4 regions of the Mesorhizobium sp. LCM 4576 genome follow, and region 4 is predicted to be linked to each of the others. Evidence: riboswitches for the same ligand, from Rfam matches in the RefSeq annotation. Region 4 holds a riboswitch; each other region holds the start of a gene.
The links. A riboswitch is a leader RNA that binds a small molecule or an ion and turns the genes downstream of it on or off. The one in region 4 is predicted to bind thiamine pyrophosphate.
Positions count from the first base shown of each region.

Region 1 (4,777 bases), on a different contig from region 4:
CGAGACGCGCTCGAGAAAGCGGCGGTCGTGCGAGATCAGGATCACCGCGGAAGAGGTGCGGGCAAGCTCTTCTTCCAGCCACTCGATGACCGAGAGATCGAGATGGTTGGTCGGCTCGTCGAGCAAAAGGATGTCGGGCTCGGGCGCCATGACACGGGCTAGCGCAGCGCGGCGCGCCTCGCCGCCTGAAAGATCGTTCGGCCGCTCCTCGCCGGTGAGGCCGAGATGTTCCATCAGATAGGTGGCGCGATGCGGATCGTCGGCCGGGCCGAGGCCGGCTTCGACATAGGCGCGCACGCTGGCGAAACCGTCCATGTCGGGCATCTGCGGCAGATAGCGGACCGTGGCCGAGGGTTGGCGGAAGACCTCGCCGTCCTGCGGCTCGATCATGCCGGCGGCGATCTTGAGCAGCGTCGACTTGCCCGAGCCATTGCGGCCGACCAGCGCGATCTTCTCGCCGGCGGATGCGCTGAGCGCCGCGCCGTCGAGCAGCGGCGTGCCGCCGAAGGTCAGTTTAATGCCGTCGAGGTTGAGGAGTGGCGGCGCCATATCAGCTTTCTGGAAGAGGATAAGGGTGGGCCAGAAGCAGCGCCCGGCCGCGCTCCAGCGCGATGCCGAGCCGCCCTTTGACCTCGTTTGATATAGTGAGCGAGGAGCCGAACGCCACCTCGACGCGGTCGAGCGGCCATTTGGCGCCGGTCACAGTCAGGCCGCCAAGCTCGGAGAAGCCGAGCACCGAAAACAAGGTGCCCTCATCATAGTCGAAGCTCGATTTGCCGGGCAGGATCGGAACGCCTTCCTGCGCGCCGCTCGTCAGCAGCACCCGCGTGCCGGCGGCGGCCAGCCGCACGGCCAGCGCCAGATGCAGGACGGCATGGTCGGCGCGCTTGCCGCCAAAGGCTCCGGCCAGCACCAGGCTGGTGGCGCCGCGCTGAAGCGCTTCCGCTATGGCGAGCTCTCCGTCGGTCATGTCCTTCTCGGCCGGGAAGACTTTTCGCGGAACGGCGGCGAGATCATCCGGCAGGTTGGCCGGCACCGAATCGAAATCGCCAACCCAGAGTTCCGGGACGATATCCAGCAAGCGGGCATGGCCGATGCCGGCGTCGGCGGCGATGACGCGCGAGCCAGTGATCTGGCGTTCGAGCCGGGGCGTGCGGATGAGTTCGCCGCCAAGCAGGATGGTGAATGTGCCCATGGGCGTCGCCCTTACCAGCCCACCGGGCGAAACGGAAGCCGGATGCAGTGCGCTTCGGTTGCGAACCCTGCCGGCGAACATTAGCTGCCCGGCAAAACTTCCGCTTGCGCGCCGCTTCGGCCGGGCCTATCTGTCGAAACGCTCTAACGGGGTGCCGGACGTGATCCGGCTGAGAGGCGATCAAGCCAACCCGCTGAACCTGATCCGGTTTGTACCGGCGGAGGGATTAGACGTTTCGGACCATCCGGCGCCTCAATTCCTTGTCACTCGAACGAAGGAGGCGCCGATGCGCGCAATGCTGTCCAATCTCATTCTCGCAACCGGCCTTGTTGCGCTTCTGGCGGGCGTCGCGCCTGCCGAGGCCAAGGACAAGCTCACCGTCTATACTTATGAAAGCTTCACCGCCGATTGGGGACCCGGACCGGCCGTGAAGAAGGAATTCGAGGCCGAATGCGGCTGCGATCTCGAATTCGTCTCGGTGGCCGACGGTGTGGCGCTGCTCAACCGCGTCAAGCTCGAAGGCGCCGGCACCAAAGCCGATGTCGTGCTTGGCCTCGACACCAATCTGACGGCGGACGCGAAGGCGAGCGGCCTCTTCGCGCCGCATGGCGAAGTCTCCGGGATCAATGTGCCCGGAGGCTGGAGCGACGACACTTTCGTGCCCTTCGACTATGGCTATTTCGCCGTCGTCTACGACACGCAGAAGCTGAAAGTCCCGCCGAAGAGCCTGAAGGAGCTGGTGGAAGGCAGCGGCACCGACAAGATCGTCATCCAGGATCCGCGCACCTCGACGCCCGGCCTTGGCCTGCTTTTGTGGGTGAAGTCTGTCTATGGCGACAAGGCGCCGGAAGCCTGGGCCAAGCTCAAGACCAAGGTCCTGACGGTGACGCCGGGCTGGAGCGAGGCCTATGGCCTGTTCACCAAGGGCGAGGCTCCGATGGTGCTCTCCTACACCACCTCGCCGGCCTACCACATGGTGGCCGAGAACACCGAGCGCTACCAGGCGGCCTCCTTCGAGGAGGGCGAATACCTGCAGATCGAGGTTGCCGGCATCACCACGGCCGGCGCGAAGAACCCGCTGGCGCAGAAATTCATCGCCTTCATGACCGGACCGAAGTTCCAGGACGTCATTCCGGAGACCAACTGGATGTTCCCGGCCGGCAAGACCGACAAGCCGCTCAACCCGGCCTTCGACAAGCTGGTGAAGCCGACCAAGACCTTGCTGTTCAGTCCTGAGGAAGTGGCGGCCAACCGCAAGGCCTGGGTGGATGAGTGGCTGGCGGTGATGAGCAAGTAGGGCTGCGATGCTTGCGCCAAGGCCCCCCTCTCTGTCCTGCCGGACATCTCCCCCTCAAGGGGGGAGATTGGCTGTCACGCCGACTTTCGCCAATCTCCAATGCTGCAGGACTAAGCGGGGCGTCGAAGCTGCTAATCTCCCCCCTAGAGGGGGAGATGGCCGGCAGGCCAGAGGGGGGCGCGAAGGAACGCGGCGTTCGCTGAATCTCAACAAGGTGCAGCGTGCACGCCACGCGTGACTCCCGCATAACCGCTGGCGTCATCGCTCTTGCAGCAATCGCCATCCTCATCGGCGGCGCCTTCGCCGGCCTCGCCATCGAAGGCGCGCATGACCTCTCCGGCGCTGCCGCCGCCTTCGACAGCTATCTCTTTCGCGTCGCCCGCTTCACGCTTTGGCAGGCGGCTCTCTCGACGCTCCTGTCGGTCGCGCCGGCGCTGCTCGTGGCGCGCGCCTTGTCCCGGCATCCAGCCTTTCCCGGCCGCCGACTGATCCTGCAACTGTTCACCGTGCCGCTGGCATTGCCGGCAATCGTCGCCGCGCTCGGCATATTGGCGCTCTACGGTCGCGCCGGGTACTTTGCCGGCGTCTTCGCCGGGCTTGGCGGCGGAGAATGGCCCGGCATCTACGGCCTCTCCGGCATCCTGGTCGCGCATGTCTTCTTCAACCTGCCCTTGGCGACGCGCCTGTTCCTGGAGTCGCTGGGCACCATTCCCGCCGACCAGTGGCGACTGGCGAGCCAGCTTGGGATGAGCGCCCGCCCGGCCTTCCGGCTGATCGAATGGCCGGTGCTGCGCGCGGCCTTGCCGGGGATCGCCGGACTGGTCTTCATGCTCTGCATCACCTCCTTCACCATCGTGCTGACGCTGGGCGGCGGTCCGGCCGCGACGACGCTGGAGGTCGCCATCTACCAGGCGCTGCGCTTCGATTTCGATCCCGCGCGCGCCGTGGTGCTGACGCTGTTGCAGATCGCGCTGACCTTCATCGTGGTCGTCGCTCTCACGCGGCTCGGCGCCAACGCCGTCGGCGACGCCAATCTGCCGGTGGCGCCGCGCCGCTACCTTTCGGCGGGCCGCATGGAGAGCGTGCTGAATGGCGGCCTCATCGTGCTTGCCCTGCTGTTCGTCGCCGGACCGATGGCGGCGACGGTGGTTTCAGGTCTGGAGGCCGATCTCGGCCGATTGGCGGGCGAGGAGGCGGTGCGCCGCGCGACGCTCACCAGCGCGGGCCTTGCTTTGCTTGCGGCGCTGCTCAGCGTGACCTTGTCGCTGGCGCTGATCGCGGCGCGGCGCGCGCTGGCCCTGCGGCGCCGTGCCGGCAGCGCCATGTCGCTGCTCGAGCACGCCGCCGACACCGGAGCCGGCTTCGTGCTCGTCGTGCCGCCGATCGTGCTTGGCGCCGGCTGGTTCCTGGCGTTGCGCAGCATCACCGATGTCTTCGCCATCGCGCCGGTCATGGTCGTCGCCGTCAATGCGGTGATGGCCATGCCCTTCGCCATCCGCGCCATTCGCCCGGCCTATGATGCGGCGAGCGAACGCCATGAGCGGCTTTGCCTGGCGCTCGGCATATCCGGCTGGACCCGGCTCAGCCTGATCGACTGGCCGTCGCTGAGGCGGCCCTTGGCCACCGGATTCGCCTTCGCCATGGCGCTGTCGCTCGGCGATCTCGGGGTGATCGCGCTGTTCGGCAGCGATTCCGTACAGACCTTGCCCTATCTGCTTTTGGCGCGCATGGGCAGCTACCGGACCGCCGACGCCGCGGGACTCGCCTTGCTGCTCGGCCTCGTCTGCCTGATGCTGGTGGTCGTTGCTGACTGGCTGGGGCGGGAAGGAAAGTCATGACGACGACGATCGACGGCACCGCCGCGCATAAGGGCCTCACCGTCACGCTGGATGGTATCGCGTTCAGCTACGGCGAATCTTCCTTCCGCTTCGATGCCGAATTCGCGGCGGGCAGGATCACCGCCATCATGGGGCCGAGCGGTTCCGGCAAGTCGACGCTGCTCAATCTGATAGCCGGCTTCGAAACGCCCGATGCGGGCAGGGTGCTGATCGGCGGCATCGACATCGGCGACACGCCGCCTTCGGCGCGACCGGTGTCGATGGTGTTCCAGGAAAACAATTTGTTTGCCCACCTTTCGGTCGAAGCCAATGTCGGACTCGGCCGCTCGCCGTCGCTGAAACTCGGCGAGGCCGACCGCGTTGCCGTCGCCGAGGCACTGGCGCGTGTGGGCCTGGCGGGCAAGGAAAAGCGGCTGCCGCGCGAGCTTTCCGGCGGCGAGCGGCAGC
Region 1 is NZ_MDDT01000075.1:288-5,064, reverse strand. Features, by position in the region: gene LCM4576_RS31505 (ABC-F family ATP-binding cassette domain-containing protein) at 1-549, opposite strand, end outside; gene LCM4576_RS31500 (thiamine diphosphokinase) at 551-1,195, opposite strand; TPP riboswitch at 1,333-1,438, shown strand; gene thiB (thiamine ABC transporter substrate binding subunit) at 1,491-2,492, shown strand; gene thiP (thiamine/thiamine pyrophosphate ABC transporter permease) at 2,714-4,330, shown strand; partial or broken gene thiQ (thiamine ABC transporter ATP-binding protein) at 4,327-4,777, shown strand, end outside.
Region 1: another riboswitch for thiamine pyrophosphate. It lies ahead of thiB (thiamine ABC transporter substrate binding subunit); the one in region 4 lies ahead of LCM4576_RS05235 (YkoF family thiamine/hydroxymethylpyrimidine-binding protein).

Region 2 (4,500 bases), on a different contig from region 4:
TGGCCGCGGTCGAGCCAGACGGTGGCGCGCGAGACGCGCTCGAGAAAGCGGCGGTCGTGCGAGATCAGGATCACCGCGGAAGAGGTGCGGGCAAGCTCTTCTTCCAGCCACTCGATGACCGAGAGATCGAGATGGTTGGTCGGCTCGTCGAGCAAAAGGATGTCGGGCTCGGGCGCCATGACACGGGCTAGCGCAGCGCGGCGCGCCTCGCCGCCTGAAAGATCGTTCGGCCGCTCCTCGCCGGTGAGGCCGAGATGTTCCATCAGATAGGTGGCGCGATGCGGATCGTCGGCCGGGCCGAGGCCGGCTTCGACATAGGCGCGCACGCTGGCGAAACCGTCCATGTCGGGCATCTGCGGCAGATAGCGGACCGTGGCCGAGGGTTGGCGGAAGACCTCGCCGTCCTGCGGCTCGATCATGCCGGCGGCGATCTTGAGCAGCGTCGACTTGCCCGAGCCATTGRGGCCGACCAGCGCGATCTTCTCGCCGGCGGATGCGCTGAGCGCCGCGCCGTCGAGCAGCGGCGTGCCGCCGAAGGTCAGTTTAATGCCGTCGAGGTTGAGGAGTGGCGGCGCCATATCAGCTTTCTGGAAGAGGATAAGGGTGGYCCAGAAGCAGCGCCCGGCCGCGCTCCAGCGCGATGCCGAGCCGCCCTTTGACCTCGTTTGATATAGTGAGCGAGGAGCCGAACGCCACCTCGACGCGGTCGAGCGGCCATTTGGCGCCGGTCACAGTCAGGCCGCCAAGCTCGGAGAAGCCGAGCACCGAAAACAAGGTGCCCTCATCATAGTCGAAGCTCGATTTGCCGGGCAGGATCGGAACGCCTTCCTGCGCGCCGCTCGTCAGCAGCACCCGCGTGCCGGCGGCGGCCAGCCGCACGGCCAGCGCCAGATGCAGGACGGCATGGTCGGCGCGCTTGCCGCCAAAGGCTCCGGCCAGCACCAGGCTGGTGGCGCCGCGCTGAAGCGCTTCCGCTATGGCGAGCTCTCCGTCGGTCATGTCCTTCTCGGCCGGGAAGACTTTTCGCGGAACGGCGGCGAGATCATCCGGCAGGTTGGCCGGCACCGAATCGAAATCGCCAACCCAGAGTTCCGGGACGATATCCAGCAAGCGGGCATGGCCGATGCCGGCGTCGGCGGCGATGACGCGCGAGCCAGTGATCTGGCGTTCGAGCCGGGGCGTGCGGATGAGTTCGCCGCCAAGCAGGATGGTGAATGTGCCCATGGGCGTCGCCCTTACCAGCCCACCGGGCGAAACGGAAGCCGGATGCAGTGCGCTTCGGTTGCGAACCCTGCCGGCGAACATTAGCTGCCCGGCAAAACTTCCGCTTGCGCGCCGCTTCGGCCGGGCCTATCTGTCGAAACGCTCTAACGGGGTGCCGGACGTGATCCGGCTGAGAGGCGATCAAGCCAACCCGCTGAACCTGATCCGGTTTGTACCGGCGGAGGGATTAGACGTTTCGGACCATCCGGCGCCTCAATTCCTTGTCACTCGAACGAAGGAGGCGCCGATGCGCGCAATGCTGTCCAATCTCATTCTCGCAACCGGCCTTGTTGCGCTTCTGGCGGGCGTCGCGCCTGCCGAGGCCAAGGACAAGCTCACCGTCTATACTTATGAAAGCTTCACCGCCGATTGGGGACCCGGACCGGCCGTGAAGAAGGAATTCGAGGCCGAATGCGGCTGCGATCTCGAATTCGTCTCGGTGGCCGACGGTGTGGCGCTGCTCAACCGCGTCAAGCTCGAAGGCGCCGGCACCAAAGCCGATGTCGTGCTTGGCCTCGACACCAATCTGACGGCGGACGCGAAGGCGAGCGGCCTCTTCGCGCCGCATGGCGAAGTCTCCGGGATCAATGTGCCCGGAGGCTGGAGCGACGACACTTTCGTGCCCTTCGACTATGGCTATTTCGCCGTCGTCTACGACACGCAGAAGCTGAAAGTCCCGCCGAAGAGCCTGAAGGAGCTGGTGGAAGGCAGCGGCACCGACAAGATCGTCATCCAGGATCCGCGCACCTCGACGCCCGGCCTTGGCCTGCTTTTGTGGGTGAAGTCTGTCTATGGCGACAAGGCGCCGGAAGCCTGGGCCAAGCTCAAGACCAAGGTCCTGACGGTGACGCCGGGCTGGAGCGAGGCCTATGGCCTGTTCACCAAGGGCGAGGCTCCGATGGTGCTCTCCTACACCACCTCGCCGGCCTACCACATGGTGGCCGAGAACACCGAGCGCTACCAGGCGGCCTCCTTCGAGGAGGGCGAATACCTGCAGATCGAGGTTGCCGGCATCACCACGGCCGGCGCGAAGAACCCGCTGGCGCAGAAATTCATCGCCTTCATGACCGGACCGAAGTTCCAGGACGTCATTCCGGAGACCAACTGGATGTTCCCGGCCGGCAAGACCGACAAGCCGCTCAACCCGGCCTTCGACAAGCTGGTGAAGCCGACCAAGACCTTGCTGTTCAGTCCTGAGGAAGTGGCGGCCAACCGCAAGGCCTGGGTGGATGAGTGGCTGGCGGTGATGAGCAAGTAGGGCTGCGATGCTTGCGCCAAGGCCCCCCTCTCTGTCCTGCCGGACATCTCCCCCTCAAGGGGGGAGATTGGCTGTCACGCCGACTTTCGCCAATCTCCAATGCTGCAGGACTAAGCGGGGCGTCGAAGCTGCTAATCTCCCCCCTAGAGGGGGAGATGGCCGGCAGGCCAGAGGGGGGCGCGAAGGAACGCGGCGTTCGCTGAATCTCAACAAGGTGCAGCGTGCACGCCACGCGTGACTCCCGCATAACCGCTGGCGTCATCGCTCTTGCAGCAATCGCCATCCTCATCGGCGGCGCCTTCGCCGGCCTCGCCATCGAAGGCGCGCATGACCTCTCCGGCGCTGCCGCCGCCTTCGACAGCTATCTCTTTCGCGTCGCCCGCTTCACGCTTTGGCAGGCGGCTCTCTCGACGCTCCTGTCGGTCGCGCCGGCGCTGCTCGTGGCGCGCGCCTTGTCCCGGCATCCAGCCTTTCCCGGCCGCCGACTGATCCTGCAACTGTTCACCGTGCCGCTGGCATTGCCGGCAATCGTCGCCGCGCTCGGCATATTGGCGCTCTACGGTCGCGCCGGGTACTTTGCCGGCGTCTTCGCCGGGCTTGGCGGCGGAGAATGGCCCGGCATCTACGGCCTCTCCGGCATCCTGGTCGCGCATGTCTTCTTCAACCTGCCCTTGGCGACGCGCCTGTTCCTGGAGTCGCTGGGCACCATTCCCGCCGACCAGTGGCGACTGGCGAGCCAGCTTGGGATGAGCGCCCGCCCGGCCTTCCGGCTGATCGAATGGCCGGTGCTGCGCGCGGCCTTGCCGGGGATCGCCGGACTGGTCTTCATGCTCTGCATCACCTCCTTCACCATCGTGCTGACGCTGGGCGGCGGTCCGGCCGCGACGACGCTGGAGGTCGCCATCTACCAGGCGCTGCGCTTCGATTTCGATCCCGCGCGCGCCGTGGTGCTGACGCTGTTGCAGATCGCGCTGACCTTCATCGTGGTCGTCGCTCTCACGCGGCTCGGCGCCAACGCCGTCGGCGACGCCAATCTGCCGGTGGCGCCGCGCCGCTACCTTTCGGCGGGCCGCATGGAGAGCGTGCTGAATGGCGGCCTCATCGTGCTTGCCCTGCTGTTCGTCGCCGGACCGATGGCGGCGACGGTGGTTTCAGGTCTGGAGGCCGATCTCGGCCGATTGGCGGGCGAGGAGGCGGTGCGCCGCGCGACGCTCACCAGCGCGGGCCTTGCTTTGCTTGCGGCGCTGCTCAGCGTGACCTTGTCGCTGGCGCTGATCGCGGCGCGGCGCGCGCTGGCCCTGCGGCGCCGTGCCGGCAGCGCCATGTCGCTGCTCGAGCACGCCGCCGACACCGGAGCCGGCTTCGTGCTCGTCGTGCCGCCGATCGTGCTTGGCGCCGGCTGGTTCCTGGCGTTGCGCAGCATCACCGATGTCTTCGCCATCGCGCCGGTCATGGTCGTCGCCGTCAATGCGGTGATGGCCATGCCCTTCGCCATCCGCGCCATTCGCCCGGCCTATGATGCGGCGAGCGAACGCCATGAGCGGCTTTGCCTGGCGCTCGGCATATCCGGCTGGACCCGGCTCAGCCTGATCGACTGGCCGTCGCTGAGGCGGCCCTTGGCCACCGGATTCGCCTTCGCCATGGCGCTGTCGCTCGGCGATCTCGGGGTGATCGCGCTGTTCGGCAGCGATTCCGTACAGACCTTGCCCTATCTGCTTTTGGCGCGCATGGGCAGCTACCGGACCGCCGACGCCGCGGGACTCGCCTTGCTGCTCGGCCTCGTCTGCCTGATGCTGGTGGTCGTTGCTGACTGGCTGGGGCGGGAAGGAAAGTCATGACGACGACGATCGACGGCACCGCCGCGCATAAGGGCCTCACCGTCACGCTGGATGGTATCGCGTTCAGCTACGGCGAATCTTCCTTCCGCTTCGATGCCGAATTCGCGGCGGGCAGGATCACCGCCATCATGGGGCCGAGCG
Region 2 is NZ_MDDT01000061.1:20,390-24,889, reverse strand. Features, by position in the region: partial or broken gene LCM4576_RS29915 (ATP-binding cassette domain-containing protein) at 1-578, opposite strand, end outside; gene LCM4576_RS29910 (thiamine diphosphokinase) at 580-1,224, opposite strand; TPP riboswitch at 1,362-1,467, shown strand; gene thiB (thiamine ABC transporter substrate binding subunit) at 1,520-2,521, shown strand; gene thiP (thiamine/thiamine pyrophosphate ABC transporter permease) at 2,743-4,359, shown strand; gene thiQ (thiamine ABC transporter ATP-binding protein) at 4,356-4,500, shown strand, end outside.
Region 2: another riboswitch for thiamine pyrophosphate. It lies ahead of thiB (thiamine ABC transporter substrate binding subunit); the one in region 4 lies ahead of LCM4576_RS05235 (YkoF family thiamine/hydroxymethylpyrimidine-binding protein).

Region 3 (2,700 bases), on a different contig from region 4:
ACCCAGATGACGCAGTATTTCCGGGCAATGGCGACGTCCCGAGCGCCCTGAAAAATCGTGACCGTCAAAATCGGTCTCGCCAACGCTAGGCGGTCAGTCAGGTAGGAAACCGCTTTGCCGGGAACCTCAGCCGTCGAGGTGGCGAAATATGCGAAGGCTGCGAAAAACTTCGGCTGCACCGCCAGTCCGAGCCTCGAACCGACCGGCTTGGCATTCACGAATTCGATGTCGGCAAACGAAAGGCTCCATTCCTTGGCCAGCGACCCGGGCGAAACACGCAGATCTCAGGAAGGTTCTAGAATCCATTTTCGGCAAAGTCTGGCTTGGAGCATCAATTTTCAGGGAGTAGGTTCATTTTTCATATCCCTGGCCGGTTTGAACAGGAATTCGAGAGAAGAGCCCAATTTTCATGGCGGCGGCGCCCGCACGCCGAATTCCTCTATGCCTGCGTTCCACGAACCATCGAACGGGATCTTCCCAACGAAACCGCGTTCTGCAGCGCTACGATCAGTTCCGGCAACATGGGGATGCCTTTATCGACATGCCCGAGCGGCTGATCGATCTGCTCTTCCGTTTCCTCTACCAGAACGGCGGCCAGCTATCGAACCGCGCCCGCGAAAAGGAATTCGCCGCGCTGACGAATGACGAGGCAGAGCGGATCGAGGAGATCTACGCGCAAACCTTTGGTGCCGATTGAAGGCGTGATCATCGCAAGCACCGAACTTTCAGTCCGGTGATTTGACAATCTTCTTATCCCTTCCCCGCCCTCTACTCGTGCGCGCGATTTGTCGCCGCCTTATGCGCGAACYTTTCCCGCAGTTTGATCAGCAGCCGATCAGCGCCGCGGTCTGCCCGCTGCCTGAAGGCGCTTGACAAAGCGGCGCTGGCCCGGTCAATTCGCAAGCATTCACCAGGGGAGTCCCGGCAAGGGGCTGAGATACTGCTGGCTTTGCGGCGCAGTGACCCGTTGAACCTGATCCAGTTCATACTGGCGTAGGGACGGTGCAAGCGCTTTGCGGGCGTTCATGCCCGAAGACTGTCTCAAGCAGGTCGACCAAAAGCGTCTTTTCATCCTTCCGGCACAGAACTGGGTCTCCAATGCAACGAGCAAAGGAGCCTCAAATGAATGCCTTGACCCCGACCGTGTCGACCGGGCCGTTGCCGGCTTCGCGGAAGATCCACAAATCCGGCATCCTTCATCCGCAGATCAGGGTGCCGATGCGCGAGATCGCGGTCCACCCGACTGCCGGCGAGCCGCCGGTGACGGTCTACGATCCGTCAGGCCCCTATACCGACCCCGCGATCGGAACCGATATCGAGAAGGGTCTTGCCCGGCTTCGGCAGGACTGGATCGCAGCGCGCGGCGATGTCGAATCTTATGACGGCCGCCATGTCAGGCCGGAGGACAACGGATTTGCGGCAGGCGAGCGTCTCACGCGGGAATTTCCGATCCGCAACCGTCCACTGAGGGCCAAAGCCGGCAAGGYCGTCACCCAGCTCGCCTACGCGCGCGCGGGCATCATCACCCCCGAGATGGAATTCGTCGCCATCCGCGAAAACCTCGGCCGCGAGATCCTGCGCGGCACGCTGCAACAGGACGGCGAGGCGTTCGGCGCATCGATCCCGGATTTCGTCACGCCGGAATTCGTGCGCGACGAGGTAGCGTGCGGCCGTGCGATTATTCCCGCCAACATCAACCATCCCGAGAGCGAGCCGATGATCATCGGCCGCAATTTCCTGGTGAAGATCAACGCCAACATCGGCAATTCCGCCGTCACCTCCTCGATGGCCGAAGAAGTGGAAAAGATGGTCTGGGCGATCCGATGGGGCGCCGACACCGTCATGGATCTGTCGACGGGGCGCAACATCCACAACATCCGCGAATGGATCGTGCGCAACGCCCCGGTGCCGATCGGCACGGTGCCGCTTTACCAGGCGCTGGAAAAGGTCGGCGGCATTGCCGAGGACCTGAGCTGGGAGGTCTATCGCGACACGCTGGTCGAACAGGCCGAGCAGGGCGTCGACTACTTCACCATCCATGCCGGCGTGCGGTTGCATTACATTCCGCTGACCGTCGACCGGGTCACGGGCATCGTCTCTCGCGGCGGCTCGATCATGGCGAAATGGTGCCTGCACCATCACCGCGAAAGCTTCCTCTATGAGCATTTCGAGGAGATCTGCGATATCGCCAGAGCCTATGACGTCTCCTTCTCGCTCGGTGACGGCCTTCGTCCCGGCTCGATCGCCGATGCCAATGACCGGGCCCAATTCGCCGAACTGGAGACGCTTGGCGAACTGACGAAGATCGCCTGGGCAAAGGACTGCCAGGTGATGATCGAGGGCCCCGGCCATGTGCCCATGCACAAGATCAAACAGAATATGGACAAGCAGCTCGCCGTCTGCGGCGAAGCGCCTTTCTACACGCTGGGGCCGCTGACGACGGACATTGCGCCGGGCTATGACCACATCACATCCGGCATCGGCGCGGCCATGATCGGCTGGTTCGGCACGGCCATGCTCTGCTACGTGACGCCGAAGGAACATCTCGGCCTGCCGGATCGAAACGACGTCAAGACCGGGGTGATCACGTACAAGATTGCTGCACACGCAGCGGATCTTGCCAAGGGGCATCCCGCGGCGAAAATCCGCGACGACGCGCTTTCGCGGGCACGGTTCGAGTTCCGTTGGGAAGACCAGTTC
Region 3 is NZ_MDDT01000021.1:87,141-89,840, forward strand. Features, by position in the region: gene LCM4576_RS36280 (hypothetical protein) at 410-697, shown strand; TPP riboswitch at 903-1,018, shown strand; gene thiC (phosphomethylpyrimidine synthase ThiC) at 1,123-2,700, shown strand, end outside.
Region 3: another riboswitch for thiamine pyrophosphate. It lies ahead of thiC (phosphomethylpyrimidine synthase ThiC); the one in region 4 lies ahead of LCM4576_RS05235 (YkoF family thiamine/hydroxymethylpyrimidine-binding protein).

Region 4 (2,759 bases):
CGTCGATTTGTGGCGCCCTGTATCGGCAGCACCGAGCCTTCCCCTCACTGCCCATGGCGGCCGGCTGACCGGCACGCTCGGCATTGCCTTCGCCGGCAGTCAGGTCGGCGGCAGCGCGGGGCTGCAGTTCAGCTGGTAGGCGGGGCTACCGCCGTCCTTGCTTTCCGGCGTATCGCGCGACCGCGCACAGGAAAGCCAGCGCGGCCGTGTCGCAGGCGGCCCGCGACGGCGACGGACCCTTGGCGAAAAGGACCGCGTCCGCGACGGGGATAGTCAGGCCGTGCTTCCGGGCGAATGAGGTGACTTCGTAGGGTTGGTCGTCGGGCTGTATGCCGATGTCGATGCGCTGGTCCATCAAAACGAATTCCTCCCTGGTATGCGGCTTACCCTCCTTCGCCTGAGAGGAATTAACCACCGGCCGCTCGTGCGCGTCCACCAATTGGCAATTGTGTGAAACGATGCATTTTGCGACGGGTGGCCTAAGGGTTGCAGCGCTGCGATTGTCCGGACTCACCACGCATCGCTCGACCGGGCAAACCTTATCCCCGCCGCCGTCATCGCGCTTTCGCATTCGCTGATCAGCCTCAGATTGCGCGAATATCGCGCCACAGTCTCCGGCAGCCAGGCCGCGCAGGCCTCGACATAGGCGCGGCCATGCACCAGCGTGCCGGTCGAAAGCCGCTCGTCCTTCTCGGCGATCACTTTCAGATATTGCCGGATGAAGCGGATGTCGTCGGCGATGTCCTGGCTGGCCATGCGCCATGCGCCGGCAAGACGTTCGCGCTCGGCGAGCGGCAGTGGYGACAGCAAGGGGCGGGAGAGGTCGGYGAAAGCGGCATGGTTCGCGGTGTCCAAGCAAGTCCCCTCAAAAGAAGGGAAGTATCGTACTTTATGTACGAAAAGTAAGCAAGCGCGATTCGTACAATTTGAACGATAAAGCGGCTATAAAGAATCCGCGAAAATCTCATAACCGGCCATCTCCCCTTCGGGGGAGATGAGGCTCCCCGCCCAATTGGCTCTGCAAAAAAACGCTTCCCCTTTCGCTCGAACAGTGCTTTAACCGGCCATCCACAGGGGTGCTCCGTACGGTCGGGGCTGAGATGGTGGCGGCAAGCCTCCGGACCCTAAAGCTGATCTGGATAATACCAGCGGAGCGAGGCGGGCCATGTTTTCCGGCGCACAGATTTCCCTTTATCCCATGGCCGACGATTTCGTCGGCGTCATCCTTGGCGCGCTCGGTGCGCTCGACCCTTACCGCGACAGGCTGCGGATCGAGACCGACGACATTTCAACGCTGCTGGTCGGGCCGCCCGAAGTGCTGTTTCCCGCAATGCGTGACCTGTTCGTGGCGGCCGCCAAAAGCGGTAATCATTGCGTGCTGTCGGYCGCGGTCTCGCGCGGCTGCCCCGGCGAGCCGGACGACCCGATCTGCCGCTCCGACGAGATCGGCGGCCCGGCGATCCCGCTCGAGGAACGCAAGGYGGCCGCGCTCAGTGCCGTGCATGCGACACCCTCGACCAGCCAGGCGGTGGCGGCGCAGTTCTCGCTCTATGTGATGGGCACCGGTGACCACATGGACGAGATCTATGGCTGCATCGACTTCCTGAAACAGTCCGGCGTCTTCGAGCGCTCGAAGCATTTCTGCACCAAGCTGCGCGGCGACGCCGGCGCGGTGTTCGCCACGCTGAACGAGGCGTTCTGCCGCTTCGGCCCTGGCGCCGGGCATGTGACGCTCGACATAACGATTTCGGCGAACAGCCCGACCGCGGTTTGAGCCCGCGCAAGCTCGAGCTGTCGAGGTAGATGTCGTGGCTGTTTGGTACGATCCGTTGCGCGGGGGAGAGGGCGCTTCGTCGAGAGAACTTTCGACGATTGGCGAAAGCGGTCGCGACGGCCAATCTCCCGCGCAAGGGGAGAGATTAACCTTCACGCGAACCTTCGCTAATTTCTTCCCCGCCGCACTGGCTTTCGCCCTTTTCCTCACCGCCTGGGAGCTCTACGCCCGCTTCGGCGGCATAGCCCCTACTGTGCTCCCCGCGCCGTCCCGCGTGCTGGCGCAAGCCTGGGAGAATCGCGCGGCACTGGCCGACAACACGCTGCCCACCATCCGCGCCACGCTGGCCGGCTTCGCCTTCTCTCTCGTCGCAGCCTTCATCCTCTCGGCGCTGGTCGATTTTTTGGCCCCCCTGCGCCGGGCGCTGTTCCCGCTGCTGATCGCCAGTCAGACCTTGCCGCTGGTGGCGATCGCGCCGCTGGTGGTGTTGTGGTTCGGCTTCGGGCTGTTGCCGAAGATACTGCTCGTGGCTTTGGTCACCTTCTTCCCGATGATGGTGGCGCTGGTCGAGGGCTACGCCGCCACGAGCACCGAAATCAGCCAGCTGCTCGCCGCCATGGGGGCAGGGCGCTGGCGCATCTTTTGGCTCGCGCGGCTGCCGTCGGCGCTGCCCTATTTCTTCGCGGGCCTGAGGATCTCCATCACCTATGCGGTGGTGGGCGCGATCTTCGCCGAATATGCGGGCGCGGCGAAGGGGCTGGGTATCTACATGCTCAGCGCCAAGAACAATTTCCGGCCCGACCTTGTGCTCGCGGCGGTCGCCGTCAGCTCGGCGCTGACGCTGGTGTTGTTCGGCCTTGCCGTGCTGGTGCAGCGCCTGGCCATGCCGTGGGAAAATGCAAAGGGCGAAAGGGCGGGGCATGGCGGCAACAGGCCTTCCGGGGAGGGCCGGCGATGAAGCGCCTCGAGCTCCGCGACCTGCGCA
Region 4 is NZ_MDDT01000011.1:73,227-75,985, forward strand. Features, by position in the region: gene LCM4576_RS05225 (hypothetical protein) at 146-355, opposite strand; gene LCM4576_RS05230 (hypothetical protein) at 511-855, opposite strand; TPP riboswitch at 1,063-1,175, shown strand; gene LCM4576_RS05235 (YkoF family thiamine/hydroxymethylpyrimidine-binding protein) at 1,166-1,774, shown strand; gene LCM4576_RS05240 (ABC transporter permease) at 1,962-2,732, shown strand; gene LCM4576_RS05245 (ABC transporter ATP-binding protein) at 2,729-2,759, shown strand, end outside.